Regions from separate parts of the Streptomyces sp. A18 genome, predicted to be linked through region 1. Evidence: riboswitches for the same ligand, from Rfam matches in the RefSeq annotation. Region 1 holds a riboswitch; each other region holds the start of a gene.
The links. Region 1 has a riboswitch for cobalamin ahead of AC5P1C_RS06200 (ABC transporter substrate-binding protein). Riboswitches for the same ligand answer to the same signal wherever they lie in the genome.
Positions count from the first base shown of each region.

Region 2: linked by a shared signal. The riboswitch ahead of metE (5-methyltetrahydropteroyltriglutamate--homocysteine S-methyltransferase) and the one ahead of AC5P1C_RS06200 (ABC transporter substrate-binding protein) in region 1 are both predicted to bind cobalamin.
Region 3: linked by a shared signal. The riboswitch ahead of AC5P1C_RS30985 (ribonucleoside-diphosphate reductase subunit alpha) and the one ahead of AC5P1C_RS06200 (ABC transporter substrate-binding protein) in region 1 are both predicted to bind cobalamin.

Region 1 is NZ_JBWLKL010000003.1:116,815-127,289, reverse strand. Features, by position in the region: gene AC5P1C_RS06240 (alpha/beta fold hydrolase) at 1-626, shown strand, start outside; gene AC5P1C_RS06235 (arsenate reductase family protein) at 642-1,010, opposite strand; gene AC5P1C_RS06230 (hypothetical protein) at 1,154-1,459, shown strand; gene AC5P1C_RS06225 (alpha/beta hydrolase family protein) at 1,544-2,467, shown strand; gene AC5P1C_RS06220 (DUF2252 domain-containing protein) at 2,597-3,940, shown strand; gene AC5P1C_RS06215 (HAD family hydrolase) at 3,937-5,067, opposite strand; gene AC5P1C_RS06210 (AraC family transcriptional regulator) at 5,263-6,129, shown strand; gene AC5P1C_RS06205 (VOC family protein) at 6,135-6,590, shown strand; cobalamin riboswitch at 6,598-6,783, shown strand; gene AC5P1C_RS06200 (ABC transporter substrate-binding protein) at 6,850-7,902, shown strand; gene AC5P1C_RS06195 (FecCD family ABC transporter permease) at 7,899-8,936, shown strand; gene AC5P1C_RS06190 (ABC transporter ATP-binding protein) at 8,933-9,727, shown strand; gene AC5P1C_RS06185 (alpha/beta hydrolase family protein) at 9,740-10,475, opposite strand, start outside.
Region 2 is NZ_JBWLKL010000024.1:98,489-108,963, reverse strand. Features, by position in the region: gene AC5P1C_RS29670 (energy-coupling factor ABC transporter ATP-binding protein) at 1-640, opposite strand, end outside; gene cbiQ (cobalt ECF transporter T component CbiQ) at 637-1,386, opposite strand; gene AC5P1C_RS29660 (energy-coupling factor ABC transporter substrate-binding protein) at 1,393-1,767, opposite strand; gene AC5P1C_RS29655 (energy-coupling factor ABC transporter permease) at 1,767-2,543, opposite strand; cobalamin riboswitch at 2,574-2,771, opposite strand; cobalamin riboswitch at 2,995-3,210, shown strand; gene metE (5-methyltetrahydropteroyltriglutamate--homocysteine S-methyltransferase) at 3,374-5,695, shown strand; gene AC5P1C_RS29645 (MarR family winged helix-turn-helix transcriptional regulator) at 5,874-6,365, opposite strand; gene AC5P1C_RS29640 (SDR family NAD(P)-dependent oxidoreductase) at 6,568-7,491, shown strand; gene AC5P1C_RS29635 (amidohydrolase family protein) at 7,506-8,378, shown strand; gene AC5P1C_RS29630 (acyl-CoA synthetase) at 8,389-9,927, shown strand; gene AC5P1C_RS29625 (MaoC family dehydratase) at 9,924-10,379, shown strand; gene AC5P1C_RS29620 (MFS transporter) at 10,392-10,475, shown strand, end outside.
Region 3 is NZ_JBWLKL010000027.1:23,715-34,189, reverse strand. Features, by position in the region: gene AC5P1C_RS31025 (carbohydrate ABC transporter permease) at 1-226, opposite strand, end outside; gene AC5P1C_RS31020 (extracellular solute-binding protein) at 334-1,608, opposite strand; gene AC5P1C_RS31015 (GntR family transcriptional regulator) at 1,895-2,692, shown strand; gene AC5P1C_RS31010 (carbon starvation CstA family protein) at 2,795-4,957, shown strand; gene AC5P1C_RS31005 (YbdD/YjiX family protein) at 4,954-5,151, shown strand; gene AC5P1C_RS31000 (DUF3311 domain-containing protein) at 5,304-5,573, shown strand; gene mctP (monocarboxylate uptake permease MctP) at 5,570-7,219, shown strand; gene AC5P1C_RS30990 (hypothetical protein) at 7,288-8,019, opposite strand; cobalamin riboswitch at 8,120-8,243, shown strand; gene AC5P1C_RS30985 (ribonucleoside-diphosphate reductase subunit alpha) at 8,381-10,475, shown strand, end outside.

The DNA of each region.
Region 1 (10,475 bases):
TCGACCTGATCGGCGAGGCAGGGCGCAGCGTGCCCGACGCGAGCCGGCCGATCCGCTCCGTGGCCGACCTGACGGACTGGTTCGACGCGCTCCTCGACGGACTGGGGGCCGACGCGGATACGGCGGTCGATCTGGGCGGCCACTCGTACGGCGCCTGGATCGCGCTCCACTACGCCCTGCACGCACCCCACCGCGTGCGGCGCCTGGTCCTCGTCGACCCGACCCAGTGCTTCGCCGGATTCCGCCCCGGCTATCTGCTGCACGCGCTGCCGATGCTCCTTCGCCCCTCCGCCCGGCGCACGCGCGCGTTCCTGACCTGGGAGACCGGGGGCGTCGCGCTGGATCCCGACTGGCTCCGACTCCAGGAGTACGCCGCCGCGTTCCCCACGGCGAAGCCGGTCACCGGACCGCGCCCCGCGCCGGACGCGCTGCGGGCCCTGCGGCTCCCCGTGCTCGTCCTGCTCGCCGGGCGAGGGCGCGCGCACGACGCGGGCAAGGTGGCCGCCCGTGCCGCCGAGCTGCTGCCCGACGTGCGGACGGCCGTGCTGCCGGGCGTCAGCCACCATGCGCTGCCGCACACCGAGCCCGCCGAACTGAGCCGCAGGGTGGGCGAGTTCCTCGGCTGAGGGGCGCGTCGGCGGCTACCGGGACAGCGCGTCCCGTACGGCCTCCTCCGTGCGCCCCACCACCGCGGTGCCGTCGTCGGCGGTGATGATGGGCCGCTGGATGAGCTTGGGGTGCTCGGCGAGCGCGGTGATCCAGCGGTCACGGCCGGACGCGTCGCGCGGCCAGGCCGCGCGGTCCTTCAGGTTCAGCTCCTTGGCGGCGTCCTCCTGGGTGCGCGTGATGTCCCACGGCTCCAGTCCGAGCCGCTCCAGGACGGCGCGGATCTCGTCCTCCGAGGGGACGTCGTCGAGATAGCGGCGGACGGTGTAGTCGGCGCCCTCCGCGTCGAGCAGCGTGAGCGCGCTGCGGCACTTCGAACAGGCGGGATTGATCCAGATCTCCATGCCGCACACGCTACCCGCGACCCACCCGTCACACCTCCTCAAAGGCCGTCTGGCCAGCGGCGATTGTCAGTGCCCGGCAGTAAACTAGAAGCAGTGTTCGAGGGTTCCCGACGGGGGGTCCTGACCGCGACAGGAGGATGCCTGTGCCCGCTGCCGCACTCACATCGAAGTCGAAGCGCAACGCTTCCCGGCCCGTGTTCATCGATCCGACGTACGCACCACTGGAGAAGCGACCGCTCCCCGCCGGACGGCCGCGCGAGTGGTACATCACGCACAACCGGCGCCTGAAGGCCATGCGCCTGGCGATAGCCCTGCTCGACTCGGGCGTCTATCTGCCGAACCAAGCCAACAACAACCGGATCCGGAGCATGGCGGAGGACGTGGGAATCCACCCGCCGTCGGACATCACCTGCCACATGGTGCGCGCCCTGATGCGGTACAGCCGCTGAAGCGACGCCCGCCCAACTTCCGGGCGAGCGCGTACGGGTGGGGCCCCAGGGTCCCCACCCGTACGCGTGGTTCATGCTGACCGCATGACTCAGCCGGAATCCGCCCCCGCCCAGCAGGAGCCCGCAGCAGGCGAGCTGCCGCTGTTCGTGACCGCTCGACTCCCGGACGGGGCACGGTTTCCCGTCCGCGGCCTGCGCGGGAGCGAGGCCTCGCCCCGCCCGGCGCCCGCCGTCCTGATCCTGCCCGCCATGGGCACCCCGGCCCGCTACTACCGCGCGTTCGCGCGCCAGTTGCACGGGCACGGGCTCACCGCCCTGACCGTGGACCTGCGGGGGCAGGGGGAGAGCACCCCGCGGGTGACGGACGCGGACGCCTTGGACCACGGCTACGACACGATCGTGGAGCGGGACCTCGTGGCGGTCGTCGAGGCGATACGCGCCGAACTGGGCCCGGAGACCGCCCTGTACCTCCTCGGCCACAGCCTGGGCGGCCAACTGGGGCTCGTGCACGCCTCGTTGGGGATCGGGCCGGGCGTCGACGGAGTCGCCCTCGTCGCCTCGGGCTCCGTCTGGTTCCGTGCGTACGGCCCCGTGCGCGGGCCCCTGCTGCTCGTCGGCCAGCTGCTCGCCGCGGCGACGACGACGCTGCTCGGCCGGTGGCCCGGGATCAGGCTCGGCTTCGGCGGCAACCAGTCCAAGGGCGTCATGCGGGACTGGGCACGCCAGGGACGTACGGGCCGTTACTCCTCCCCGGGCTCCGTGCACGACTACGAGGCGGCGCTGCGCACCCTCGACCTGCCCGTCCTCGCGGTCTCCGTGGAGGGCGACACCTGGGCCCCCGCTCCCGCCCTCGACCACCTCGTGGGCAAGGCGCCCGCGGCCCGCCTCACGCGCCGGCAGTACTCCACCCGGGAGGCGGGCGGCCCCCTGGACCACTTCGCGTGGACCCGGGCGGGCGGCGCGCTGGCCGAGAAGGTGGCGGCGTGGGCGGTGGCGGGCGGAAGCTGAGGCCCGACGCATTCGGCGGCAGTTCACCCGTTCGGCGGGCCCGGCATGCGTGCGCGCCCCCAGCGGCATTGGCTGCTCCTGAGGCCCGAGAGCCTGTCGCGGGGAGCTGCCGGCGGATAGGGGAGAGGGATGGCCACTCCGGAGGATCGTGCCCGGCAGGGCAAGACCGCCCGCAAGCGTGCCTCCCGCTCCTCGCACGGCGCCTGGATACCCTCCGCCGACCGCGCCGACCCGGTGGCGGTCCTGGAGCGGCAGGGCGCAGACCGCGTCCAGGAACTGCTGCCCATCCGGTACGCCCGCATGGCGGCCTCGCCCTTCTCGTTCCTGCGGGGCGCCGCCGCCGTCATGGCGGGGGACCTCGCCGCCCAGTGGAACACCGGTCTCACGGTCCAACTCTGCGGCGACGCCCACCTGTTGAACTTCGGTCTCTTCGCCTCTCCGGAACGCGCCCTGCTCTTCGACCTCAACGACTTCGACGAGACCTGCCCAGGCCCCTTCGAGTGGGACGTCAAACGCCTGGCCGCGAGCATCGCCGTCGCGTCCCGCGACAACGGCCACCCGGAGAACGGGTCACGCGAGGCGTGCCTCGCGGCGGTGGCGGCGTACCGCGCGTCGATGAGACGTCTGGCGGACCTCGGCGAACTGGCGGTCTGGTACGAACGCACCGACGCACACGCCCTGTTGTCCCTCATCCGCTCCACCCGCCACCGCAAGCGCGCGGCGACCACCCTGGACCGGGCCCGCCGCCGCACGAGCCTCCAGGCGCTCGGCAAGCTGACGGAAGAAGTGGAGGGCGTCCGCCGCATCATCCACGACCCGCCGCTCATCGAACCGGCCAGTGCCGCCGACCTCGCGGCTGTACGCAAGATCTTCGGCGACTACCGCTCCACGCTCTCCGAGGAGCGCCGACTCCTCCTGGACCGCTACCACTTCGTGGACGCGGCACGGAAAGTGGTGGGCGTGGGCAGCGTCGGCACCCGCTGCTACATCGTGCTCCTCGCCGGACGCGACGCCGACGACCCGCTCTTCCTCCAGATCAAGGAGGCGGTCCGCTCGGTCCTGGAGGAGCACCTGCCGCCGGGACCGTACGTCCACCCCGGCCACCGCGTGGTCGCGGGCCAGCGCCTCCTCCAGGCGGCGAGCGACATCTTCCTCGGCTGGATGACGGGCCCCCAGGGCCGCGCCTTCTACTGGCGCCAGCTCCGCGACATGAAGGGCTCGGCGGACGTCGAGTCCATGTCCGCCACGGAGCTGCGCTCCTACGCCCGGCTCTGCGGCACGGCCCTGGCCCGCGCCCACGCCCGCTCCGGCGACCGCATAGCCATCGCCGCCTACCTCGGCGGCTCCGACACGTTCGACAGAGCGATCACGGACTTCGCACTGCGCTACGCCGCGCAGAACGCAGAGGACCACGCGGCACTGACCGAGGCGATCGCCTCAGGCCTGGTCAGCGCCGCCACCGGGGACGACTAGCGGATCTCGTCCGGGACCACCGTCAGCCACCGCTTGTCCGCGGTGACCTTCTGGCCGAGCTCCCGCTGCCGGTCCGCGTTCTTCCGCTTCATCCCGTCCAGTTCCTTCATGTAGTCGTCCTTGCGGTTGACCCAGACCCGCGCCCCGCCGTGCTTCACATCCGCCGAGTGGAACAGCATCGGGCCGTCGCTCTTCGGGGTGTCGCCCGCCACCAGGATCGGCTTCTTCCACTCGTCGATGTACGTGTTGATGGCCGCGGGCTTGCCCTGGTACCAGGTCAGCGGCGCCCACAGGTTGGGCGTCAGCTCACGCTTGGCGAGCTTCTTCTCGTCGAAGCGGCCCTCCGCGATCTCCTTGCGGGAGCTGGTGACGTCGCCGGTCTTGCGGTCCTTGAGCTGCAGGCCGACGCCGATGACGTTCTCGGGCTTCACGTCGTAGCCGTACTTGGGGTCCGAGAGCACCATGCGCACCAGGTCCTCGCTGGCCGCGCTGACGACGTAGACCTCGATGCCGTGCGCCCGCAGCGACTTGTAGAGCTCCTGCATGCCGGTGAAGAACTGGGGCCTGTTCACCTCGGTCTTCGTCAGCTTCCCGTCCTCGTAGTACTCTGCCGGGATCGGCTTGTCGTGGGCGAGGAGCTCGTCGACGTACCCCTTGAGCTGCTTCAGCGTGAAGCCGGAGAAGATCTGCGCGGCCCACGGGTAGCAGACCTGGTCGTCGACCTCGCACAGCCGGTTGTAGTAGCTGTAGAGGCTCTCCTTGTGCTTCGCCGTGTCCTTGAAGGGGATGATCTTCAGCGACGGGTCCATCGACTTGCGGGTCAGGACCCCCTTCATCTCCAGGAAGGGCAGGAGGGACTCCTCCAGGTCGTTGCGGTAGGTCGTGTTGTCCGCGTCGAAGACGGCGTACGCGCCCTTGTCGCCGTTCTCCGCGATGACCTTGCCCAGCTTCGTCGCGACCGGCTTGGGCCAGTGCTTCAGCTCGGCCGCGATCTTCGTGCCCTTCGCGGAGGCGTCCGCGGCCGTCGCGTCCGTGCCGGGCCAAAGCGCCGTCCCCGCGAGGACGGCCGCGGTGAGCGCGCCCGCCGTGCCGAGTACGGCCAGCTTGCCCTTTGCCTTTACTGCCATGGTTCTGTGCCCCCTGAGAGCGGTCTGCGCCCCGTCCGGAGCGGCGGGTCATCGTATGAGGTCGGACCGCGGATTCCCATGATCGACATCACCGGAAGCGGCGGGCATGGGACGCCCGCGCGCGGGTAGGCGCATCGGACGCCCAACAGGTGTACGGGCCCGCCTCCGGGCCCCGCCCATCGCATACTGGAAGGCATGGAGACCGTCTCCCGTGAGTTCGTGCGGGCCGCTCCGCGGCTCGACGGCATGGTGGTGTCCGCCGTCGGCTACCGCACGGCGGGCGAGCACCCCGGTCTGCACCGCGGCCTGCCGTCCCCGTACCTGACGCTGATCTTCTCGCTGGACGGCCCCGTCGTCAGCGGCGCAAGCCCCGAGCAGGCGGGCGGCCCCGACGCCGACCGCACGGACATCGTCCTGGGCGGCCTGCACCAGCACCCGGCGTACGTCGTCAGGCCCGAGCACGAGGCGGGCATCCAGCTCGCCGTGCACCCGCTCGCCGCCCGCGCCCTGTTCGGCGTACCGGCCTCGGAGCTTGCGGGCGACCTGGTGACGTCCGGCGCGGATGTGCTGGGGCGCCGCGCCGCCGACGTACGGGAGTTGCTGTGCGAGCAGGTCGGCTGGGAGGAGCGGTTTGCCTCCCTGTCCGGCTACTTGAGGCAGCGCGCGGCCGACGCGGACGGCGGGGACCCCGTACGCCCGGAGGTCGCCGAGGCCTGGGCCTGGCTGGCCAGACACCGGGGCGTCGGCACCCTGCGCGGCCTCTCCCGGCACGTCGCGCTCAGCGAACGCCGCCTCACCACGCTCTTCCGCGCCGAGACGGGCCTGAGCCCCAAGCAGGCCGGCCGCCTGATGCGCTTCGAGCGCGCACGCAACGCCGTCGTGCGCCCCGTCGCGGCGGGCGCGGCCCCGGACCTGGCCCGCATCGCCGCCGACTGCGGCTTCTACGACCACTCCCACCTGGTCCGGGACTTCCAGCAGTACACCGGCATCAGCCCCAGCGGCTGGCTGGCCGAAGAGTGCCGGAATATCCAAGCCGGGAGCTACGGCCGGGGCGAAGAGTAGGAGCCATGGACACCACCGAGAAGCAGAAGCAGAAGCAGCCCGAGACCGCCTCCGGCGAGCGCGCCCCCAGCGTCTGGCCGACCCTCCAGGCGAACGACGCCCCCGCCCTGATCGACTTCCTGGTGGGCACCGTCGGCTTCCTGCGCACCGTCGTCTACGAGGACGGTGGCAGCGTGGCCCACGCCGAACTCGACTGGCCCGAGGGCGGAGCGATCATGCTCGGTTCGTACGACGACGGGGCCGGGGACTGGTGCCTGAAACCGGGCACCTTCGGCACGTACGTCGTCACCGACCGGGTGGACGAGCTCTACGAGCGGCTCAGGGCCGCGGGGGCCGAGATCATCCGTGAGATCGAGGACAAGCCGTACGGCAGCCGGGAGTTCGCCATCGCCGACCCCGAGGGCAACAAGTGGTCCTTCGGCACCTACCGCGGCGCACCCAGGCCCGAGCAGCCGTCCTGACCTCGCGTGATAGCTTGCGAGCGCCAGTCAACCCACACCAGGGCCAGGGAATCCGGTGCGAATCCGGAACTGACGCGCAGCGGTGAGGGGGAACGGGCGGGGCCAAGGCCACTGGGCGTCCACGGACGCCCGGGAAGGCGCCCCGTCCGGCCGATCCCCGAGTCCGAAGACCTGCTGGCGCCTTCGCCCGCGCACCGAGCGGCGGAGGTGACGAAGCAGGCCAGGCTCCGCGTATGAGCCGTGAGACTCAAGGGATCGTGTGTCCTCCACCGCCCGTCGTGTACGTATACCCGTCCTCCTCGGCATCGCTCTCTCCGTCACACTGACCTCCTGCGGCGGCTCCGGCTCGTCGGCCACCACCACGGACAAGAAGGCCGACGGCTATCCGCTGACCCTGACCTCCTGCGGCAAGAAGGCGAAGATCAAGGCGCCGCCGCAGCGGGCGGTCTCCCTCGACCAGGGCTCCACGGAGATCCTGCTCTCCCTCGGCCTCGCGGACCGCATGGCCGGCACCGGCACCTGGACGGACCCGGTGCTCAAGGGTCTTGAGAAGGACAACGCCCAGGTCGAGCGGCTCGCCGACAGCTACCCCTCCTTCGAGAAGGTCCTGGCCCAGGAGCCGGACTTCGTCACCGCCTCCTTCCTGGCGACGGTCAGCAAGGGCGGCGTCGCAGACCGCGCCAAGTTCGCCGAACTCGGCGTACCCGCCTATGTCTCGCCCTCCGACTGCGCGGGCAAGGACAACAGCGGCGACGGTGACGGCCGCCGCGACAAGACGCTGACCATGGACACGGTGTACGGCGAGGTGCGGGACCTGGCCAAGGCCTTCGGGGTCGAGAAGCGCGGCGAACGCCTGATCGCGGATCTCAAGGGCCGGGTGGCGAAGGCCACGAAGACCATCAAGAACACTGACGCCTCCGACGCGACGCTCCTCTACTGGTTCGCCAACTCCGACGCGCCCTACATCGCGGGCTGCTGCGGAGCGCCGGGCATCATCACCCGCGAGCTCGGCGCGAAGAACGTCTTCGACGACACCCGCGAGGAGTGGCCCCAGATCAACTGGGAGACGGTGGCCGACCGCGACCCGGACGCCCTGGTCATCGGCGACCTCACCCGCAAGTCGCAGACGGCGGAGAGCGCGAAGAAGAAGATCGAGTTCCTGGAGTCCAACCCGGCCACCAAGAACCTGACCGCCGTGAAGAAGAAGCGGTACGTGCTCCTGAGCGGCCAGGCCATGAACCCGTCGATCCGCACGGTGGACGGCGTGGAGCAAGTCGCCGACGCGCTGCGCGAGTTCGGGCTCGCCAAGTGAAAGGAGCCCTCCGGGGCCCGGTCGGCGTACGGAACATCCTGCTCTGCACGGCGGGCCTCGCCGCCCTCGCGCTCTCCGTGGCGGTGGCCGTCACGATCGGCCCGGCGGACATCTCCGTACCGGACGTGTGGTCGGCGGTGGCTGCCCACCTCGGCTGGGGCGAGGCGACGCTGACGCCCATCCGGGACGGCATCGTCTGGAACCTGCGGATGCCGCGCACGCTCCTCGCGGCGGTCTGCGGCGCTGGCCTGGCGGTCTGCGGGACGGTCCTGCAGTCCCTCCTGCGCAACCCGCTGGCCGACCCCTTCGTGCTCGGGGTCTCCTCGGGGGCTTCCACGGGCGCGGTCGCGATCGTCGTCCTGGGGGTCGGCGGGGGAGTGGTGTCGGTCTCGGCGGGCGCCTTCGTCGGAGCCGTCGTCTCCTTCGCCCTCGTCCTGCTGCTCAGCCACACCCTGGGCGGGAGCACCGACAGAGTGGTGCTGTCCGGGGTGGCGGCGATGCAGCTCTTCTCCGCGCTCACGTCGTTCGTGATCCTCACGGCGGGCGACGCGGAGACGACGCGCGGTGTCCTGTTCTGGCTGCTCGGCTCGTTGAGCGGGGTGGGCTGGACGGACGTCTGGCTGTGCGGGGCGGTGCTCTTCGTGGCCCTCGCGATCTGCCTGGCGCACGCCCGCACCCTGGACGCGTTCGTCTTCGGCCAGGACGCGGCGGCGACCCTGGGCGTCCACGTCGCCCGCACCCGCCTGATCCTGCTCTCCGTCACGGCCCTCCTGACGGCGGCCCTGGTCAGCAGCGCGGGCGCCATCGGCTTCGTCGGCCTGGTCCTGCCGCACGCGGCCCGCGCCCTGGTCGGCTCCGGGCACGCGCGCCTGCTCCCGGTCACGGCGATCGCGGGCGCGGTGTTCCTGGTGTGGGTGGACACGCTGGCCCGTACGGTCCTCGATCCGCAGGAGGTCCCGGTGGGCGTGGTGACGTCACTGATCGGCGTCCCGGCGTTCGTACTGGTCCTCTACCGCACACGGAAGACGACATGAACCCGCACCCCGAACCGGGCCTTCGGGCCGACCGGGTGACGAAAGAGGCCGGCGGCCGCCTCATCGTCGACGGAGTGACCCTGGCCCCGCCCCCCGGAGCCACGGTCGGACTCCTGGGCCCCAACGGCTCGGGCAAGTCGACTCTTCTGCGCATCCTGGCGGGCGTCCTGGCCCCGGCATCGGGAGTGGTCACCCTGGACGGCGAACTGCTGCGGGACGTGGGCCGCCGCACGGTGGCCCGCAGGGTGGCGGTGGTGGACCAGGACGCCACCACGCAGGTCGAGCTGTCCGTGCAGGACGTCGTACGCCTGGGCCGCATCCCGCACCGCAGACCGTGGTCACCCGCCACGCCCCGGGACGACGAGGCCGTCCGAGACGCCCTGACCCGCACGGGCCTGACCGACCGGGCGACCCAGTCCTGGCACACCCTCTCGGGCGGCGAACGCCAACGGGTCCAGATAGCAAGGGCGTTGGCCCAGACCCCCCAGGAACTCCTCCTGGACGAACCGACCAACCACCTGGACGTCCACCACCAGCTCGACCTCCTGTCCCTGGTGGCGGACCTCCCCCTGACCAGCGTGATCGCCCTGCACGACCTGAACCTGGCCGCCATGTTCTGCGACCACGTCCTGGTCCTGCGCGAAGGAGTGGCCCACGCGTCGGGCACACCGTCCGAGGTGATCACGGAGGAGCTGATCGCGAAGGTCTACGGCGTGCGGGCGGTGGTGACGACGCTCATGGACGAGAACGACCGGGAGCCGCGCCCGTCGATCCGCTTCCTGCGGAACTGAACCCCCGGCCTCTCAGGGCCGTGGCTCGTCGAGGTACTGGTCGGCCCAGGCGCTGATGATGTGAGCGGCCCGCTGCGCCTGCCCTCGCGCGGTCAACAGATGGTCCGCGCCTTCGAGCGAGATGAAGCTGCGCGGGTGCCGTGCCTCCTGGAAGATCTCCGCGGCATTGGAGATGTCGACGGTGGCGTCGGTGGGCGAATGCGCCACGAGGAGCGGAAGGTCCACCTCGCCGATCCGGTCGCGCAGGTGAGCCCGGCGCACGTCCTCGACGAAGGCGCGCTTGAGAACCAATGTCCTGCCGCCGACGAACCACTCGTGTGCCCCGTCACTGAGGACGCGATCCAGGACCGAGTCGTACTGCCGCTCGACGTGACTGGGATCGACGGGCGCCGCGATCGTGGCCAGCGCGCGGAGCCCGACGATCTCGCCCGCGGCGGCGATCGCGGCGGCGCCTCCCCACGAGTGCCCCACCAGCAGATCCACCGGAGTCCCCCGCTCCGCCATGAAGGCCGCGGCCCGGACAGTGTCCTGCACCTTGACGGTGAAGGAACCGTCCCCCCAGTCGCCCTCGGAGTCCCCGATCCCGAGATTGTCGAAGCGCAGCATGCCGATGCCCTCGCGTGCCAACTGCTTGCTGACGCGCGAGGCAGCCGGCGAATCCTTTCCCAGGGTGAATCCATGCGCGAGAAGCCCCCAGCCGCGGACCTCGCCCTCCGGCAGGTCGATCACTCCGGCCAGTTGGGGGCCG
Region 2 (10,475 bases), on a different contig from region 1:
GTGCCAGATCCACGTCGTGGGTGGCCATGACCACGGTCGTCCCCGCGTCCCGCAGGCCTTGCAGGGTCGTCAGGAGCCGTTCCTGCCCGTCGGGGTCGAGCCCCGCGGTCGGCTCGTCGAGGATCAGCACGCGCGGACGCATCGCCACGGCTCCGGCGATCGCCGTCCGCTTCCGCTGCCCGTAGGAGAGCAAGTGGGTGGGGCGGTCAGCCAGTTCGCCGATGTCGAGCGCGGCGAGCGCCTCGGCGACCCGCGCCCGGACCTCGGTGTCGGGCAGCCCGAGGTTCAGCGGTCCGAAGGACACGTCCTGCTCGACCGAGGCGGCGAACAGCTGGTCGTCCGGGTCCTGGACGACCAGCTGAACGGTGGTGCGCAGCCGCGTCAGCCCCTTGCGGTCGTACGTCACGGGCGTGCCCTTGAGCGTCAACCCGCCCTGGTGCGGGCGGAGTCCGCCGCTCAGAAGACGCATGAGGGTGGTCTTGCCGCTGCCGTTGCGCCCGAGCAGCGCCAGGGCGCGGCCCTCGGTGACGTCGAAGTCCAGGCCGCTGAGGACGGTGGGCCCTTCTTCATACGCGTAGGAGGCGGCGCGCAGGGCGACCAAGGACTCGCCCGGCTCGCGAGGAGCGCTCGGCTCGCTCATGGAAGAAGCCTTTCCAGTACGAGGGTGAGGGCCGCGAGGGCCAGGAGGAGCACCGCGCTCGCGGCCACGAAGCGCCGGGAGACGCGGGCCTCGGGCACGAGCACCCGCAGGGTCCCGTCGTAGCCGCGTCCGGCGAGCCCGGCCTGCAGCCTGCTCGCCCGGTCGAAGGCCCGCACGAACGCGGTGGCCCCGAGCCCGCCCAGGGAACGCCAGGTGGCGGCCCGGGTGGTGTGGCCGAGCCGGGCGGCCTGCGCCTGCCGGATCCGGCTCATGGAGTCCAGGAGCAGGAAACTCATGCGGTACATGACCAGGGCCACGTCCACGACCGGTGCCGGGACGCCCGCCTTCACCAGGCGGGGCAGCAGGTCCGACATCGGTGTGGTGAAGGCGAACAGCAGGACGCCGAGCGAGGCCGCCGATGTGCGCAGGAGCAGCCCGCCGGCCCGCGCGGGGCCGCCGTCGGCGAGCGTGACGAACCCTTCGGGGCCGCCGAGTTGGACGATCAGGGTGAGGGCGCCGGTCACGCAGAAGCCGAGCGGTACGCGGTAGGCGCGCCACAGTTTGCGCGGCGGCACCCCCGCGGGGCCGAGCAGCACGGCGAGCGCGGCGATCAGCACCAGGACGGCACCGGGCCAGGGCGGCAGAGAGACGGCGAGGACCGTGAGTCCGAGCCCGAGCACTGCCTTGTCCACGGGGTGGCGGCGGCGCCAGCGACTGCTGTGCGCCGCCGCGTCGATGGGCAGCACGCGGGGTCAGACCTGCTCGCCATCGGGCTGGTCGGCCTCCACGTCGGTGGCCTGCTCAGCGGGCGCTTCCTGCGATCGTGCGCTCTCCGCGCCCTGGCGGCGCCCCCTGCGCAGACCGAAGTAGTACGCGAGGACGCCCGCGCCGAGTGCCGCCTGCAGGGCGAAGAGCGCCGACTCGACCTCCCCGGACGGCGGTTCGTACAGCGGCGAGAACCACGGCTCGTAGTCCGGCTCGATCTCGGTGATCGCGGTCTCGGCCTGGGCATCGGCCCCGGCGAACGGCTCCTTCTCGTCGTCGCCGAGACCGAGCGCCAACGGCAGCACCGCGAGCGCGGCGACGATGAGGAGGAGCAGAGTGTTGATCTTCGCGTTCCGGCTCATCAGGCGCTGGCCCCCGTCTCCGTCGTCTTCGTCGTGTCCGCCGTCTTCGCCGTCTTCGCGTTCGTCGTGTCCGCCGTCTCCGCCGTCTCCACCGCCTTCGTGGCCGACCGCTTGCCCTGCAGCAGGACGCCGAGCCGCGTCAGCTCACCCTTGCTGGACTGCACGAGCAGCCGCATCACCAGGACGGTGAGCAGCCCCTCGCTGACGGCCAGGGGGATCTGCGTGACGGCGAAGATGCCGCCGAACTTGCCGAGCGCGCCCATGAACCCGCTGCTCGGGTCGGGGAAGGCCATGGCCAGCTGGACGCTGGTGACGCAGTACGTGGACAGGTCCGCGACGAACGCGCCGAAGAACACGGCGACCATGAGCGGCGCGCCGTACCGCTTCAGGAGGCGGTAGACGGCGTATCCGGCCCAGGGCCCGACGATCGCCATGGAGAACACGTTGGCGCCCAGCGTGGTGAGCCCGCCGTGGGCGAGCAGCAGGGCCTGGAAGAGCAGGGTGATGGTGCCGAGCACCGCCATGATCGGCGGCCGGAACAGGATGGCGCCGAGCCCCGTTCCCGTCGGGTGCGAGCAACTGCCCGTCACGGAAGGGATCTTCAGCGCGGAGAGGACAAACGTGAAGGCACCGGAGGCGCCGAGAAGCAGGGTGCTCTCGGGGTGCTCCTTGACCTCACGGGTCAGGGAGCGGACTCCGTGGACGACGAATGGCGCGGACGCTACGCCCCAGGCGATCGCGTGCGCCGGCGGGAGGAAACCCTCGGCTATGTGCATGGCTCAGCAGACCCTCTCCAGCACCTCGTGGATGGACAACGCGCCTTGGCCGGTCTCCTGGCTGACGGGTCGTACCGACCGAACTCCGCCTTCCCGGATGCGTGAGCACCCAGTGGCTGCCGCGAGGGCTGGAGCCGGACTTCCCGATCACAGTGGCGAGGGCCGCACCGGCATCACACCGGATTTCCCGTTCACCAAGGCGTGGTGACCCTAGTGCGCAATCGAGTTGCCTGACAACTTGTGGAGCCACCCCACCTGTGGCACGCGCGGGCGCACCCGAACACGGGCGTGCGCCCCTGGTCAGGGCGCGTCTCAGGAGTGTGTGATCTGGTCCGTGGTCGCGAACACCGCGTGACAGAGGCGGCGTCCCGCGGCTGCTGCGGACGGGGCCGTGTCCCACCTCACGGTCCGGGATGTGATCAGTACTGCCCAAGAGGCCGACCAGCCCCTTAGCCTGACCGGTGCAGCTGGTTCGCCCTGTCCGCCAGACAGGAGCGTCGTAAGAGGGAACCCGGTGGGAATCCGGGACTGCCCCGCAGCGGTGAGTGGGAACGACCGCCGTCATGAGCACTGGATCCGAGCGGATCCGGGAAGCGACGGCCAGTAGGAGCCTGTTTCGGCAGGTGTGCCCGCGAGTCCGAAGACCTGCCCGTTGCCTGTACGTGACCCCTCACGTGCGGACATCCCGGTGACCTCGTGGGCGGGTCGGCGTACAGATCAGGTGGGGCACCGCGCCGCAGGCGCGCGTTCGGTCCGCCCGGTTCGTCATCCCTTCGCGTCCGTGTCCCGTCCCCGGGATCCTCAGGAGTCATCTCGCGAAGGAGATTTCCGTGACACCGAAGTCCGCAGCCGCGGCAGCACGAGCCACCGTCTACGGCTACCCCCGCCAGGGCCCCGACCGGGAACTGAAGAAGGCCGTCGAGGGGTACTGGAAGGGCCGCGTCACCGCCCACGCCCTCCGGGACACCGCGGCGCAACTGCGCCGGGCCACCTGGCAGCATCTGGCCGCCTCCGGCATCCATGAAGTGCCGACCGGTGACTTCTCGTACTACGACCATGTCCTGGACACCAGCGTCATGGTCGGCGCGGTCCCGCAGCGGCACCGCGAGGCCGTCGACACCGACATGCTCGACGGCTACTTCGCCATGGCGCGCGGTACCAAGGACGTGGCGCCCCTTGAGATGACCAAGTGGTTCGACACGAACTACCACTACCTCGTGCCGGAGCTCGGCCCCGACACCGTCTTCACCGCCGACTCCGCCAAGCAGGTCGCCGAGCTGAAGGAGGCCATCGCTCTCGGCCTCGCGGCCCGCCCGGTCCTCGTCGGTCCGGTCACCTACCTGCTGCTCGCCAAGCCCGCGCCCGGCGTTGCCGTCGACTTCGAGCCACTCACGCTCCTGGACCGACTCCTGCCGGTGTACGCCGAGGTCCTGGGCGACCTGCGCGCCGCCGGTGCCGAGTGGGTGCAGCTCGACGAGCCCGCCCTGGTGCAGGACCGCAGCCCGGCCGAACTCAACGCCGCCGCCCGTGCCTACCGCTACCTCGGCACCCTCACCGACCGTCCGAAGCTGCTCGTCGGCTCCTACTTCGGCAGGCTCGGCGAGGCACTTCCGGTGCTCGCCAAGGCGCCGGTCGACGGTCTCGCCCTGGACTTCACCGAGGCCGCGGCCAGCCAGCTGGAGGATCTCGCCGCCGTCGGCGGGCTGCCCGGCAAGCGTCTTGTTGCGGGCGTCGTGAACGGCCGCAACATCTGGATCAACGACCTGGAGAAGTCTCTCTCCACGCTGGGCACGCTCCTGGGTCTCGCCGACCGGGTCGACGTCTCCGCGTCCTGCTCCCTGCTGCACGTCCCGCTGGACTCCACCGTCGAGCGCGACATCGACCCGCAGATCGCGCGCTGGCTGGCCTTCGCCCACCAGAAGACCGCCGAGATCTCCACACTGGCCCGCGGCCTGGCCCAGGGTGCGGGCGCCATCGCGGCCGAACTCTCCGCCAACCGTGCTGACTTGGCGTCCCGCTCGGGCTCGGCCCTCACCCACGACCCGGCCGTACGCTCGCACGTCGCCTCCGTCACGGGCTCGGATGCCCGCCGCACGCACGCCTACCCGGAGCGCGCGGCGGCCCAGCGGACCCGCCTCGGCCTGCCCCAACTGCCCACGACCACCATCGGCTCCTTCCCCCAGACCACCGAACTGCGCACGGCACGGGCCGACTTGCGAGCGGGCCGCATCGACACGTCCGGCTACGAGGAGCGCATCAAGAGCGAGATCCGCGAAGTCCTCGCCTTCCAGGAGGAGGCGGGCATCGACGTCCTGGTGCACGGCGAGCCCGAGCGCAACGACATGGTGCAGTACTTCGCCGAGCAGCTCACCGGCTACCTCGCCACGCAGCACGGCTGGGTCCAGTCGTACGGCACCCGCTATGTGCGCCCGCCGGTGCTGGCCGGTGACATCTCGCGGCCCGAGCCGATGACGGTGCGCTGGACCTCGTACGCCAACTCGCTCACCGACCGCCCCGTCAAGGGCATGCTCACCGGCCCGGTCACCATGCTCGCCTGGTCCTTCGTCCGCGACGACCAGCCCCTCGGTGACACGGCGCGGCAGGTGGCCCTCGCCCTGCGGGACGAGGTCAACGACCTCGAGGAGGCGGGCACTTCGGTCATCCAGGTCGACGAGCCCGCCCTGCGCGAGACGCTGCCGCTGCGCGCGGCGGAGCACCCCGCGTACCTGGACTGGGCGACGGAGTCCTTCCGCCTCACGACCAGCGGCGTGCGCCCGGACACCCAGATCCACACACACATGTGCTACGCGGAGTTCGGCGACATCGTCCAGGCCATCGACGACCTCGACGCCGACGTCATCAGCCTGGAGGCCGCCCGCTCGCACATGCAGGTGGCGCGCGAACTGGCCGAGCACGGCTACCCGCGCGAGGCGGGTCCCGGCGTCTACGACATCCACTCCCCGCGCGTACCGAGCACGGAGGAGGCAGCGGCCCTGCTGCGCAAAGGACTGGAAGCCATCCCCGCCGAACGGCTGTGGGTGAACCCCGACTGCGGCCTCAAGACCCGCGGCTGGCCCGAGACACGGGCCGGCCTGGAGAACCTGGTCGCGGCGGCACGCGAGGTGAGGGCGGAGCTGCCGACGCGTTCCTGACCTGAACGGGCGGACCGGGGCGGCCATTTGAAGGAAGTCGGCCGCCCCGGCCCGCCATGATGGACGCACTGGCCGTTCCGTCGCGGAGCCGGTAGGCGACCGGTGGCAAACTCGACCGACCGCTGCGCACGCACACTGTTCGACGCCCCGGACCGACCGCCCCCCCAGGGGCGTCCCCTCAGCCCTCGTCCGTATGCGCCATCCGGGACAACAGCGCATGCAGCACCTCGCGCTCCTCCGGGCCGAGCGGAGCCAGGAGTTCATCGGTGACGCCGCGGGCCACCTCGTCCGAGTCCCTCAGGAAGTCGTGGCCCGCCGGAGCGAGGGCGACGATGCGGCGGCGGCGGTCGTCGGGAGCGGGGCGGCGTTCGACGAAGCCGAGGCGTTCCAAGTCGTCGACCAGGCCGACGATCGCGCTGGGGTCGTATCCGAGCTCCTGGCTCAGCTGACGCTGGGCCGCGCCCTCCACCGTGGCCAGATAGCGCAGCAGCGCGTAGTGGCGCAGGCGTAGGCCGGATCTCTGGAGCGCCGCGTTGAAGAGCTGCCCCGAGCGCAGGCCGAGGCGGTAGAGCAGATACCCCGCGTCGGCGTGGAGTCCCCGCATCCAGGGTGCACCCTCGTCGACGGACCCTTCCTCGACGGGCTCGGCGGTGGTCTTCCGGCTGGTCATGAGGGGCGGTCTCCCTGATCGGTGGTTCGCGGGCACACAGCGGTCGTCGCTGACAGTGTCCAGCATGCCGCATGATCGATGTCACCAACAACCATTGACGTCAACAATGGTTTGTCTTAGCTTCCTTTCCGCGGGCCGAAACAGACTCCCCCACTCCCGCCCACCCATCCCATCTCGCTGCCTCCAAAGGGGTTTCCCAGTGCTGGACTCATACGCCGTGGACCTGCGCGGCAAAGTCGCCGTCGTCACCGGATCGGGGCGCGGCCTCGGCCTCGCCTACGCATCCGCCCTCGCCCGCGCCGGGGCCGCCGTGGTCGTCAACGACGTCGATGCCGAAGCGGCCGAGCGCGCCGTCAAGACCATCACCGAGGCAGGCGGGCGCGCCGTCGCGGAGGTGGCGGCCGTCGGCGGCAGCGAGGCCGCCGACCGACTCGTGGCCCGTGCCGTGGAGGAGTTCGGGCGGCTGGACGCGATGGTGACCAACGCCGGGATCCTGCGCGACCGGGTGCTGTGGAAGATGACCGACGACGACTTCGACGCGGTGGTCACCACCCATCTGCGGGGCACCTTCACCTGCGCCCGCGCCGCCGCCGTACGCATGCGGGAGCAGGGCGAGGGCGGCAGCCTGATCCTGGTCGGGTCCCCCGCCGGACAGCGGGGCAACTTCGGGCAGACCAACTACGCCGCCGCCAAGGCCGGGATCGCGGCCATGGTGCGTACGTGGTCGATGGAACTGGCCAGGGCCGGCATCACCGTCAACGCGATCGTGCCGGTGGCAGCCACCGCGATGACCGAGACCATCCCCGCCTTCGCCCCGTACATCGAGGCCATGAAGGAGGGGCAGCCGCTGCCGGACTTCCTCCGCAAGGGCGAGGGGTTCGGGACGGCCGACGACTGTGCCGCCCTCGTTCCGTTCCTGGCCTCCGGCCTCGCCCGCGACGTGACCGGGCAGTGCGTCGGCATCGGCGGCGACCGGCTCACCCTGTGGTCGCACCCGCAGGAGGCCTCCGTGGCGTACGCGGACGGCGGCTGGACCCCCGAGACCATCGCCGCCGCCTGGCACACCTCGGTGGGCAGCACCCCGGAGCCGGTCGGCATCCCCGCGCCCAAGATCCCCGGGGCATGAGGGAGTTGGACGCGTTGGACCTCTCCGAACTCACCGCGATCGACGTCCACACGCACGCCGAGGTCTCCTCCCAGGGGCACGCCTCCCTCGACGAGGACCTCGACGCCGCGTCCAGCGCGTACTTCAAGGTCGAGGGGCGCAACCGCAAGCCGACGCTTGGGGAGATGGCCGCCTACTACCGCGAGCGCAAGATGGCCGCCGTCGTCTTCACCGTGGACGCCCAGTCGGCCACCGGCACCGCGCCCGTCCCGAACGAGGAAGTCGCCGAGGCCGCCGCCGCCCACCCCGACGTGCTGATCCCGTTCGCCTCCATCGATCCCTTCCGAGGGAAGGCGGGCGTGCGACAAGCCCGCCGGCTCGTGGAGGAGTACGGGGTGAAGGGCTTCAAGTTCCATCCCAGCATCCAGGGCTTCTTCCCCAACGACCGTTCTCTCGCCTACGCGTTGTACGAGGTCATCGAGGAGACCGGCTGCGTCGCCCTCTTCCACACCGGACAGACCGGCATCGGCGCGGGCGTGCCCGGAGGCGGCGGGATCCGTCTGAAGTACTCGAATCCGATGTACGTCGACGACGTCGCCGCCGACTTCCCGCACCTGAAGATCATCCTCGCGCACCCGTCCTTCCCCTGGCAGGACGAGGCCCTCGCCGTCGCCACGCACAAGCCGGGCGTGCACATCGATCTGTCGGGGTGGTCGCCGAAGTACTTCCCGCCCCAACTCGTGCACTACGCCAACACCTTGCTCAAGGACAAGGTGCTCTTCGGTTCCGACTTCCCCGTCCTCACGCCCGACCGCTGGCTCGCCGACTTCGCGAACCTGGCGATCAAGGACGAGGTCCGCCCCAAGATCCTCAAGGAGAACGCCGCCCGCCTGCTCGGGCTCGAATAGAGGGGGCGCCATGCACAACGAAGGACTCGGCTCCTGGCCCGCTCGCCGGGCCCGCAAGACCCCGCACCGCACCGCCCTCACCCACGAGGGCCGCACCATCAGTTACGCCGCCCTGCACGCCCGCGTCCTGCGGCTCGCGCACGCCCTGCGCACCCGAGGCGTCCGGCGCGGGGACCGGGTCGCCCATCTCGGGGCCAACCACCCCGCCTTCCTGGAGACCTTCTTCGCGGCAGGCGCACTCGGCGCGGTGTTCGTGCCGCTCAACACCCGCCTGACCGCGCCCGAACTCGCCTACCAACTGGCCGACGCGGGAGCCCGCACGCTGATCCACTCCTCCGCGCACACCGCGGTCGTGGCGGAGCTGCGGCAGGCGGCCGGGCAGGTGGACCTCTTCGTCGAAGTGGGCTCGGAATACGAGGAGTTGATCGAGCTCGGCGTCGAGGAACCCCTGGACGAGGCGGTCGGCGCCGACGACGTGTGCCTCCTGATGTACACCTCAGGATCTACCGGTCGCCCCAAGGGCGCGATGCTCACCCACGCCAACCTCACCTGGAACGCCGTCAACGTCCTGGTCGACGCCGACCTCACCGCCGACACCGTCGCCCTGGTCTCCGCCCCGCTCTTCCACGCGGCGGCACTCGGCATGCTCACCCTCCCCGTGCTGCTCAAGGGCGGGCACTGTGTCCTCGTCGAGTCCTTCGACCCGGCCGAGGCCCTTGATCTCGTCGAACAGCAGGGCATCAGCGCGATGTTCGGGGTGCCCACGATGTACGAGCGCCTCACCCGCGAGCCACGCTGGCGAGCGGTCGACCTGTCATCGCTGCGGATCCTGATGTGCGGCGGGGCGCCGGTGCCGATGCCGTTGATCGAGGCGTACGCGGAGCGCGGGCTCGCCTTTCAGCAGGGGTACGGGATGACGGAGGCCGCGCCCGGCGTGCTCTATCTCGACGCCGAGCACGCGGAGCACAAGGCAGGCTCGGCGGGGGTGCCGCACTTCTTCACCGACGTACGCGTCGTACGCCCCGACCGGAGTCCGAGTGCCACCGGGGAGACCGGCGAGGTGCTTGTGCGCGGGCCCCATGTCATGGCCGGTTACTGGCAGTTGCCGGACGAGACCGCCGCCGCCTTCGCCGACGGATGGTTCCGCACCGGCGACGCGGCGCGGGTGGACGCCGACGGCTTCGTCACCATCGCCGACCGCCTCAAGGACATGATCATCTCCGGTGGCGAGAACATCTACCCCGCCGAGGTCGAGAGCGCGCTGCTCGCCCACCCCGACGTGGTGGAGTGCGCCGTCATCGGCGTCCCGGACGCGCGCTGGGGTGAAGTACCGCGCGCCGTCGTCGTGCCGCGCGAGGGCGCTGCCCCCGCCCCGGACGACGTACTGGGATTCCTCGTGGGCCGACTCGCCAAATACAAGATCCCCAAGTCCCTTGTGTGCGTGAGCGAGCTGCCGCGCACCGCCTCCGGGAAGCTCCACAAGCCAAGCCTGCGCCGCGAACACGGCGGCGCGGCGAAACCCGATCCTGAAGGAGAACCACCCCAATGACCGTCACCACCAACGGACTTGACGAACTGCACGCCCTCGCCGGCAGCGAACTCGGCGTCACCGACTGGCTGGAGGTCGGCCAGGACCGCATCGACACCTTCGCCGACGCGACCGACGACCACCAGTGGATCCACACCGACCCCGAGAAGGCCGCACAAGGTCCCTTCGGGGCGCCGATCGCACACGGCTACCTCACCCTCTCCCTCTTCATCCCGCTCTTCACCGATCTCCTCGACGTCCAGGGCGTCACCACGAAGGTCAACTACGGCCTGGACAAGGTGCGTTTCCCCTCACCCGTGACGGCAGGCTCCCGGATACGTCTGCGCGCCACGCTCGCCTCCGTCGACGCGGTGCGGGGCGGCGTACAGATCGCGGTCGACGGCACGGTCGAGATCGAGGGCGGCGACAAGCCGGCCTGTGTCCTGCGGAGCCTGTCCCGCTTCTACGCCTGAGGAGCCGACACCATGACACACCCACCCGCCGGCAGGACCAGCCCCGAGGCCGACCCCGCGGAGAGATCCGGACAACTGCGCCGCGTCGCCCTGTCC
Region 3 (10,475 bases), on a different contig from region 1:
GGTGCAGGATGAACTGCCGCATGTTGAGGTTCTGGAACGACAGGATCCCGTTGTTGACCAGCGGCCAGCCGAGGAAGACCAGGGTGGCCGCGACCGCGGGAAGCAGTAGCAGGTAGGGCGCGAGCGACCGGGCCCGCTCGCGGGGCTTGCCGGGCTCAGCCGGCCGTCCGTCCGTTTTCACGACGTCCGTCGGGCCGGAGGGCGGCCGTTCGGTCTGCACGGTCATGCTCGCCATCTCTTTCGTGGGCATCGCGGAACGCAGCGCTGCGCCGGGGCACCGGGCCCGGGGTCGATGGCGACCCCGGGCCCGAAGACCCCGGCAGGAGCGCGTCCTTACTGCTTCTGCGACAGGCGCTTGTTGAGCTCGCCCTCGACCTGCTTGGCGGCCTCGTCGTTGGACTTACCGTTCAGCACCGCGGTCATGTAGTTCTTGATCGGGTTCGGCGTGTTCTCCACCGGAGCCCACTCCGGGATCAGCGGGGTCGTGCCGCCGCCGGCGGTGGCGGGCGCCGCGGCCTCGGCGGCCGGGTTGCCCTCGAGCTGGGCCTCCAGGGCCTTCTTGTTCGGGATGACGCCGCCTTCCTTGGCGAGCGCTCCCTCGTGCTTGTCGGACAGCGCGATCTTCAGGAACTCCTTGGCGAGCTCCTGCTTCTCGCTGGTCGCGGCGACGGCGAGGTTCGAGCCGCCGAGGAAGACGCCCTCGGGCTTGTCGGCGGTGGCGCCGGGGATCGTGAAGAAACCGATGTCCTTCTCGATCTTCGGGTTCGCCTTGATGGCGGTGGGCGCTTCCCAGCTCATGCCGATGAAGGCGCCGGTCTTGCCCTTGGCGAAGACCTCGGCCTGCTGCGGGGTGGCCTCGTCCTTGTTCTTGGGGGCCTTGGAGAGGTCCGCGAACTCCTTGTACGTCTTCATGGCCTTGGCGACCTTGGGGTCGGCGAGGTTGGAGACGTACTTGTCGCCGTCCTTCTTGACCAGCTCGGCGCCCTCGCCGATGGTCAGGCCGACGAAGTGGTACCAGTTCTGGCCGGGCAGGTAGATCGGCTCGGCGTCCGTCTTGGACTCGATCGCCTTGAGGTCCTTGAGGAACTCGTCGCGGGTCTTGGGGGTGTCCTTGATGCCGGCGTCGGCCCAGATCTTCTTGTTGTAGACCACGACGCGGTTGAGCACGAACCACGGGGCGGCGTACTGCTTGCCGTCCACGACCGAGGACTTGTTGATCGACTCGGTCCAGTCGGCGCCGACCGTCTTCTTGAGGTCGCTCAGGTCGGCGAGGCCGCCGGTCTTGGCGTACGCGGCGGTCTGGGTGTTGCCGATCTCGAAGACGTCCGGCGGGTTCTCCTCGGAGAGGGCGGTGGTCAGCTTCTGCTGGATGCCGTTCCACTGCTGGACTTCGATGTTCAGCTTGGCGCCGGTCTTCTTCTCGAAGGCGGCCTTGACGTCCTTAGTCCACCCGTCGGGCGTCGAACCATCCATCGCCCAGAGCGTCAGCGTCTCACCCTTGAAGCCGTCACCGCCGCCGGACTTCTTGTCTCCGTCGTCGCCGCCACAGGCCGCGATCGAGACCAACATGCCCGCGACACCGATGGCCGCTATGAGCTTGCGCTTCACGTCACCCTCCTCAAGGGATGCCAGTCAACCCCCCACCCGCAGCGACCAAATGGACCGAGATCTGCCCGTGGGACTGGAACCTGGTCTTTAATGGTGTAGACCAGTACGGGGAGCTTGGCCTAGACCTTTAGGGGTGTCAAGGGTGTATAAGAAGGGCTGTCAGGTCCGTTATCGGACCGACACCTGAGCGGGCACGGCCCCCTCAGCCCGGTACGTGCCACGATGTGAGCCGCGACAGACGGAGGAGCCGGTGACGGCAGCAGCACAGGAGCCGGGAAGGCAGAGCATGGGCACAGAGGCGGGCAGTACGGGAACCGACGCGGGCGCGTCCTCGGCCACGGACACCGGGGCGGCCACGGGCGTCGGCCGCACCGCGCGCGTGCCCAAGTACTACCGCCTGAAGCGGCACTTGCTCGACATGACCGAGACGCTCCCGCCCGGCACCCCGGTCCCGCCCGAGCGCACGCTCGCCGCCGAGTTCGACACCTCGCGCACGACGGTGCGCCAGGCCCTGCAGGAGCTGGTCGTCGAGGGCCGCCTTGAGCGGATCCAGGGCAAGGGCACCTTCGTGGCCAAGCCGAAGGTCTCCCAGGCGCTCCAACTCACGTCGTACACCGAGGACATGAGGGCCCAGGGCCTCGAACCCACCTCGCAGCTCCTGGACATCGGGTACATCACCGCCGATGACACCCTCGCCGAACTGCTCGACATCAGTACGGGCGGCCGGGTCCTGAGGATCGAGCGGCTGCGCCTGGCCAACGGCGAGGCGATGGCCATCGAGACCACGCACCTCTCGGCCAAGCGCTTCCCCGCCCTGCGCCGCTCCCTGGTCAAGTACACCTCGCTCTACACAGCACTCGCCGAGGTGTACGACGTCCATCTCGCGGAGGCCGAGGAGACCATCGAGACCTCGCTCGCGACGCCGCGCGAGGCCGGCCTGCTCGGCACGGACGTGGGGCTGCCGATGCTGCTCCTGTCGCGGCACTCCCTGGACGGCGGCGGTCAGCCGGTGGAGTGGGTCCGTTCGGTCTACCGGGGCGACCGCTACAAATTCGTGGCCCGCCTCAAGCGCCCCACGGAGTGACCCGCCGTCCGGCGGACTGATCCTCTCCCGGGGGTCTGGCGCAGATCACCCCGCTGCTCTACGTTCCTCCCGTCATCGCATGATGAACGGGAGGACGACCCGGTGCGCACAGCGAGTCCCAGAACAGCCGATCCCCGAACCATCGTCATCTGGACCCTCGTCGCGCTGGTGGGCGCAGCGGGCTGGACCGTCATGGCGCTCTCACGCGACGAGGAGGTGTCGGCGGCCTGGATGGTGGCCGCGGCACTCGGCTCGTACGCCATCGCCTATCGCTTCTACTCCAAGTTCATCGTCAACCGCGTTCTGAAGGTCGACAAGAAGCGTGCCACCCCGGCGGAGCGCCTGGACAACGGCATCGACTATCACCCGACCGACCGCCGCGTCCTGCTCGGCCACCACTTCGCGGCCATCGCGGGCGCGGGACCGCTGGTGGGGCCCGTACTGGCCGCGCAGATGGGCTACTTGCCGGGCACGATCTGGATCATCGTCGGCGTGATCTTCGCGGGCGCCGTGCAGGACATGGTCGTCCTCTTCTTCTCCACGCGGCGTGACGGCAAGTCGCTCGGGCAGATGGCGCGCGAGGAGATCGGTCCGTTCGGCGGGGCCGCCGCGCTGCTCGCCGCGTTCGCCATCATGATCGTCCTGCTCGGGGTGCTCGCGCTCGTCGTCGTCAACGCGCTCGCGGACTCGCCGTGGGGCACCTTCTCCATCGCGATGACCATTCCGATCGCCCTGTTCATGGGGTTCTACCTGCGGATCCTGCGTCCGGGCCGGGTCAGCGAGGTCTCCCTCATCGGGATCACGCTGCTGCTCATCGCGCTCGTCGCCGGGCGCTGGGTCGCCGAGTCGTCCCTCGCGGAGACGTTCACGCTCGCGCCGTCGACGCTGGTCATCTGGCTGGTGGCGTACGGATTCATCGCCTCGATCCTGCCGGTGTGGATGCTGCTCGCGCCGCGCGACTACCTCTCCACGTTCATGAAGATCGGCACGATCCTGCTGCTCGCGATCGGCGTCGTCGTCACGCTTCCGACGCTGAAGATGGACCCTGTGACCGACTTCGCCTCGCGCGGCGACGGGCCGGTCTTCGCGGGGTCCCTCTTCCCGTTCGTCTTCATCACCATCGCCTGCGGGGCCCTGTCCGGCTTCCACGCGCTGATCTCCTCGGGCACGACGCCGAAGATGATCCAGAAGGAGACGCAGGTCAGGATGATCGGCTACGGCTCCATGCTGATGGAGTCGTCCGTCGCGGTCATGGCGCTCATCGCGGCGAGCATCATCGACCCCGGGCTCTACTTCGCGATGAACGCGCCCGCGGGCGTCATCGGGGACAACGTCCAGGCCGCGTCCCAGGCGGTCGCCGGCTTCGGGTACTCCATCTCGCCCGAGGATCTCGCGCAGGCCGCCAAGAACGTCGAGGAGTCCTCGCTGCTCTCGCGCACCGGCGGCGCTCCCACGCTCGCGGTCGGTGTCTCCGAGATCTTCTCGAAGGTCACCGGTGGCTCGATGAAGGCCTTCTGGTACCACTTCGCGATCATGTTTGAGGCGTTGTTCATCCTGACCGCGCTCGACGCGGGCACGCGCGTGGGCCGCTTCATGCTGCAGGACATGCTCGGGAACGTCTACAAGCCCTTCAAGAGGGTCAGTTGGAAGCCCGGACTCATCATCACCAGCGCGGTCGTCACCGGCCTGTGGGGCTACTTCCTGTGGGTGGGCGTGCACGAGCCGCTCGGCGGGATCAACCAGCTCTTCCCGATCTTCGGCATCTCCAACCAGCTCCTCGCGGCGGTCGCGCTCGCCGTCTGCACGACGCTCCTGGTGAAGTCGGGTCGCCTCAAGTGGGCCTGGATCACCGGCATTCCGCTCGCCTGGGACGCGACGGTGACCCTGACCGCGAGCTGGCAGAAGGTCTTCTCCAGCGACCCGCGCGTGGGCTTCTTCAAGCAGCGCTCGATCTACCAGGACGCGATCGAGGACGGAAAGGTCCTACCGCCCGCCAAGTCCATGGACGACATGCACACCGTCGTCACCAACTCCACGGTGGACGGCGTCCTTTCGGCCGCGCTCGCCCTGCTCATCGTCGTCGTGATCGCGGACGCGGCCCGGATCTGCGTGAAGCACATCCGCAACCCGCAGTCGTCGAAGCTGAGCGAGGCCGCGTACGTGGAGTCGAAGATCGTCGAGCCCGCCGGACTCATCCCGACCCAGGAGGAGAAGGCGGAGCTCGCGGCGGCGAGGGAGGCCGAGGACGCGAGGACCCCGTCATGACGTGGGTGCTGCGCGGGATGCGCTGGGTGCGCTGGTACGCACGGGAGTTGACCGACGAGTCCGCGTACGACCGATATGTCGCGCACGCACGGAAGGCGCATCCCGAGGCATCCGTCCCCTCCCGGAGGGAGTTCGAGCGGATGCGGACGGACCGGCAGGAGTCGGACCCCAGGCAGGGATTCCGCTGCTGCTGACCGCGCGTCGACCCCTCCGGCCCCTTACGCGACAGGCGCATCGGCCCGCCCGATATCCGTCCGGTATCCGGACGGGGGTTCCATAGATCAATACTCTCGCTTAGATTTCCCGCACATTAAAGGTGGGATAAGCGAGGGAGCGGAGCCGCCAAGTGTCAGATGCGCCTGAAGTGAGCAGACCGGTGATCACGCCGGTCCGCGTGGTCGTTGCCCTCTGTCTCGTCGCGCCGTTCGTGGCGATGCTCTGGGTGGGCTCCTACGCGAAGGTCGAACCGACCTTCATCGGCATCCCGTTCTTCTACTGGTACCAGATGCTGTGGGTGCTCATATCCACTGTTCTGACCATGATCGCGTACAAGCTGTGGCAGCGTGACCAGCGCGCCCGCAAGGCCGAGCAGGCCCAGGGGGGTGCGACCCGATGAACGAGCTCGCAGCGGACACGGGCGGCGTGAACGGCATCGCCCTCGCCGTCTTCATCTTCTTCTTCATTCTTGTCACGGCCATGGGCTTCCTGGCCGCGCGCTGGCGCAAGGCCGAGACCGAGAGCCTGGACGAATGGGGCCTGGGCGGACGCTCGTTCGGCACCTGGGTCACGTGGTTCCTGCTCGGCGGCGACCTCTACACCGCCTATACGTTCGTGGCCGTCCCGGCGGCGATCTACGCGGCGGGCGCGGCCGGCTTCTTCGCGGTGCCGTACACGATCCTCGTCTACCCGCTGATCTTCACCTTCCTGCCGCGCCTGTGGTCCGTCTCGCACAAGCACGGCTACGTGACCACATCGGACTTCGTGCGCGGGCGCTTCGGCTCCAAGGGGCTCTCGCTGGCCGTCGCGGTCACCGGCATCCTCGCCACGATGCCGTACATCGCGCTCCAACTGGTCGGCATCCAGGCCGTGCTCGACGTCATGGGCGTCGGCGGCGGCCCGGACACGAACTGGTTCATCAAGGACCTGCCGCTCCTGATCGCGTTCGCGGTGCTCGCCGCGTACACGTACTCGTCGGGTCTGCGTGCCCCCGCGCTGATCGCGTTCGTGAAGGACGGCCTGATCTACCTCGTCATCGCCGTCGCGATCATCTACATCCCGATCAAGCTCGGCGGCTTCGACGAGATCTTCCAGGCGGCGAACGACAAGTTCTCGTCGGCGAACGAGGCGGCGGGCAAGCCCGTCGCGGGCCTCGCGCCGGGCCACGCGGGGCAGTGGACCTACGCCACGCTCGCCCTCGGCTCCGCGCTCGCGCTGTTCATGTACCCGCACTCGATCACGGCGACCCTCTCCTCCAAGAGCCGCAACGTGATCCGCCGCAACACCACGATCCTGCCGCTCTATTCGCTGATGCTGGGCCTGCTCGCGCTGCTCGGCTTCATGGCGATCGCGGCCGGGGTGAAGGTCGAGAACGGTCAGCTGGCGATTCCGCAGTTGTTCGAGACGATGTTCCCCGACTGGTTCACCGGCGTCGCGTTCGCGGCGATCGGCATCGGAGCGCTCGTGCCGGCCGCCATCATGTCGATCGCGGCGGCGAACCTCTTCACCAGGAACATCTACAAGGACTTCATCAGGCCGGACGCGACACCGGCGCAGGAGACCAAGGTCTCCAAGCTGGTCTCCCTGCTCGTGAAGGTCGGCGCGCTCGCGTTCGTCCTCACCATGGACAAGACGGTCGCGATCAACTTCCAGCTCCTGGGCGGCATCTGGATCCTGCAGACCATGCCCGCGCTCGTCGGCGGCCTGTTCACGCGGTGGTTCCACCGCTGGGCGCTGCTCGCGGGCTGGGCGGTCGGCATGATCTACGGCACGGTCGCCGCGTATGGCGTCGCGTCGCCGACGCAGAAGCACTTCGGCGGCTCGTCCGAAGAGATCCCCGGCATCGGCGAGATCGGCTACATCGGCCTCACGGCGTTCGTCCTGAACGTGGTGGTCACCGTGGTCGCGACCTTCGTCCTGCGCGCCATGAAGGCCCCTGACGGCATCGACGAGACCTCTCCCGGCGACTACACCGCGGACGCGGGCGACCCGGGTGTCGTGGAGGAGCTGCCGCCGGCCACGGCGGGGGCGCCGGGCGGGCACTGACTCTTCCCCGTACACAACGTGAGCGCGGGCCGCCGGAGGAATCCGACGGCCCGCGCTCACGTGCAGCCTCACGTGGCCTTGTAGAGCTCCGTCCGGACCCGCGCCGCGGCCTTGGCCGCAGAGGAGATCGCCAGGTCCTTGTCGGTGCCCGCGTCCACCATCACGAGCACACCGCCGACCCGCACCTCGGCCTGGTAATGCGGCGTGCCGTCGTACTCGTCGCCGCCCGTGGTCCGCGTGGTCTCCAGGAGGGCGTCGTCGCCGAGGTCCGGCAGCTTTTCGGCGACGTGGTGCTCCTCGACGGGGGCCGCCTCGGTGTCGACGGTGACGCGGGGGCACGCCTCGTTGAGCTGCCGACGGAGTTCGATGTGGCGCTCGGCGCGCTCGGAGGGCATCGAGACCAGGCGCTGGAAGACGTAGGGATCACCCTCGGAGACGGCCCCCGGATCCGGCCGCAGCGTCCGCTCGGCGCTGGCGCCCCGCATACGCCGCAGCTCCCCGCGCTCCTTCTCACCGGCCGGGCAGCCGCTCCAATCCCCGCCCCCGTAGCCCTGGTCGAAGAGACCCGTCGAGGTCTCCGAAGCCGTGGCCTTCTTCCCTGCGGCCGTGGGCAAGAGCAGCGCCGCCTTCAACTCGGCGTCCGTGAAGAGCCGGCGGGGATCGGCGTCACCGTCGACGCCGGCCGCCGCAGTCGGCTCCGGGGGCCGCGCAGGCTTCGTCTCCGCCTTCTCGCCGGCGTCCCCACATCCGGTGAGCAGCATCAGCAACCCCACGGCACAGCCCGCGCCAAGACCTCGCACGCCGTCTCCCCCTGTTCGACGTTCAGTTCGGCCGCCACCCTAGGGGACACACGCGCCGACACAAGATATGGGGCTGCCGCCCAGAGCCAGCACAAGATGTATGCTCGTGCTCGCTGTCGCCGCAGGGGAATCCGGTGCAAGTCCGGAACTGTCCCGCAACGGTGTATGAGTACGCATTTGTCGTGCTCGCAAGTCCGATGACCTGTCGACAGCGTGCCCGTTCCGACCGGTCCGGGTGCCAACGACGTCCGGGCCTCGTGGAATGGGCTGGTGGACGCGGAGCGCAGCCCTGCCCTGGGCGCGCCCCCGTGTGTCACTCGCCCCTCCCCAAGGCTCAGAGCCGAGCGAGGGAGTGCTCCACGTGACCATCGCGCCAGCCGAACCTGCGTCAGCGCAGACCACCGACGAGTCGCAGACCGCCGACGGCCCAGGCACCGCGCTGCTGCGTACCCTGACCGAACTCACCGCCGATCTCCCCGACGCCGACCCGGGCCGGGTCGCCGCCGCCGCGCTGCGCGGCCGTTCGGCGCGGGCCGATGTGGCGGAGCTGCGGGAGCTTGCGACCGAGGCGGCCGCCGGGCTCATCTCCGAGGACCCGACCTACTCGCAGCTCGCGGCCAGGCTCCTGAGCCTCAGCATCCGTGACGAGGCCGCGTCGCAGGGCGTGCGCTCCTTCTCCGACTCGGTCGCCGTGGGCCACCGCGAGGGCCTGATCGCGGACCGCACCGCCGCGTTCGTCGCCGACCATGCCGAGCACCTGGACGGTCTCGTCGAGGCGGCCCTGTCGGACGGCGCCGACTTCCGCTTCGGATACTTCGGCCTGCGCACCCTGCACAGCCGCTATCTCCTTCGCCATCCGATCACCCGGCACGTCATCGAGACCCCGCAGCACTTCATGCTGCGCGTCGCGAGCGGCCTCGCCGAGGACGGCTCCCCGCGCTCGGTGGACGAAGTCGCCGCCCTGTACCGCCTGATGAGCCGCCTGGACTACCTGCCGTCCTCGCCGACGCTCTTCAACTCGGGCACCCGCCACCCGCAGATGTCCTCCTGCTACCTCCTCGACTCCCCGCTGGACGAGCTGGACTCCATCTACGACCGCTACCACCAGGTCGCGCGCCTCTCCAAGCACGCGGGCGGCATCGGCCTCTCGTACTCCCGCATCCGCGCCCGCGGTTCGCTGATCCGCGGCACGAACGGCCATTCCAACGGCATCGTGCCGTTCCTGAAGACCCTGGACGCCTCCGTCGCCGCCGTGAACCAGGGCGGCCGCCGCAAGGGCGCCGCCGCGGTCTACCTGGAGACCTGGCACGCCGACATCGAGGAGTTCCTGGAGCTGCGCGACAACACGGGCGAGGACCAGCGGCGCACGCACAACCTCAACCTCGCGCACTGGATCCCGGACGAGTTCATGCGCCGGGTCGCCGCGAGCGAGGACTGGTCACTGTTCTCGCCGGCCGACGTGCCCGAGCTCGTCGACCTGTGGGGCGAGGAGTTCGACGCCGCCTACCGCAAGGCCGAGGCGGACGGGCTCGCCCGCAAGACCATCCCCGCCCGTGACCTCTACGGCCGCATGATGCGCACCCTCGCGCAGACCGGCAACGGCTGGATGACGTTCAAGGACGCCGCCAACCGCACCGCCAACCAGACGGCGGAGCCCGGCCACACGGTGCACTCGTCCAACCTCTGCACGGAGATCCTGGAGGTGACGGACGACGGGGAGACGGCCGTCTGCAACCTGGGTTCGGTGAATCTCGGCGCCTTCGTGGACACCGCCGCGGGCGACATCGACTGGGAGCGGCTCGACGAGACCGTCCGTACCGCCGTCACGTTCCTCGACCGTGTGGTCGACATCAACTTCTACCCGACCGAGCAGGCCGGGCGCTCGAACGCCCGGTGGCGCCCGGTGGGCCTGGGCGCGATGGGTCTGCAGGACGTCTTCTTCCAGCTGAAGCTGCCCTTCGACTCCCCTGCCGCGCGCGCCCTCTCGACGCGCATCGCCGAGCGGATCATGCTCGCCGCGTACGAGGCGTCGGCCGACCTCGCCGAGCGCCCCCAAGCGCCTTCGGCAGGCTCCGGTGCAGAGGGGACCCCCATCGGCCCGCTGCCCGCCTGGGAGAAGACCCGCACCGCGCGCGGCGTCCTGCACCCCGACCACTACGGCGTCGAGCTGACCTGGCCGGAGCGCTGGGCCGCGCTGCGGGAACGTATCGCCGTGACAGGCATGCGCAACTCGCTGCTGCTCGCGATCGCGCCGACCGCCACGATCGCGTCCATCGCGGGCGTGTACGAGTGCATCGAGCCGCAGGTCTCCAACCTCTTCAAGCGCGAGACGCTGAGTGGTGAATTCCTCCAGGTCAACGCCTACCTGGTGCAGGAGCTCAAGCGGCTCGGCGTCTGGGACGCGCAGACCCGTGAGGCGCTGCGCGAGGCCAACGGCTCGGTACAGGGCTTCAGTT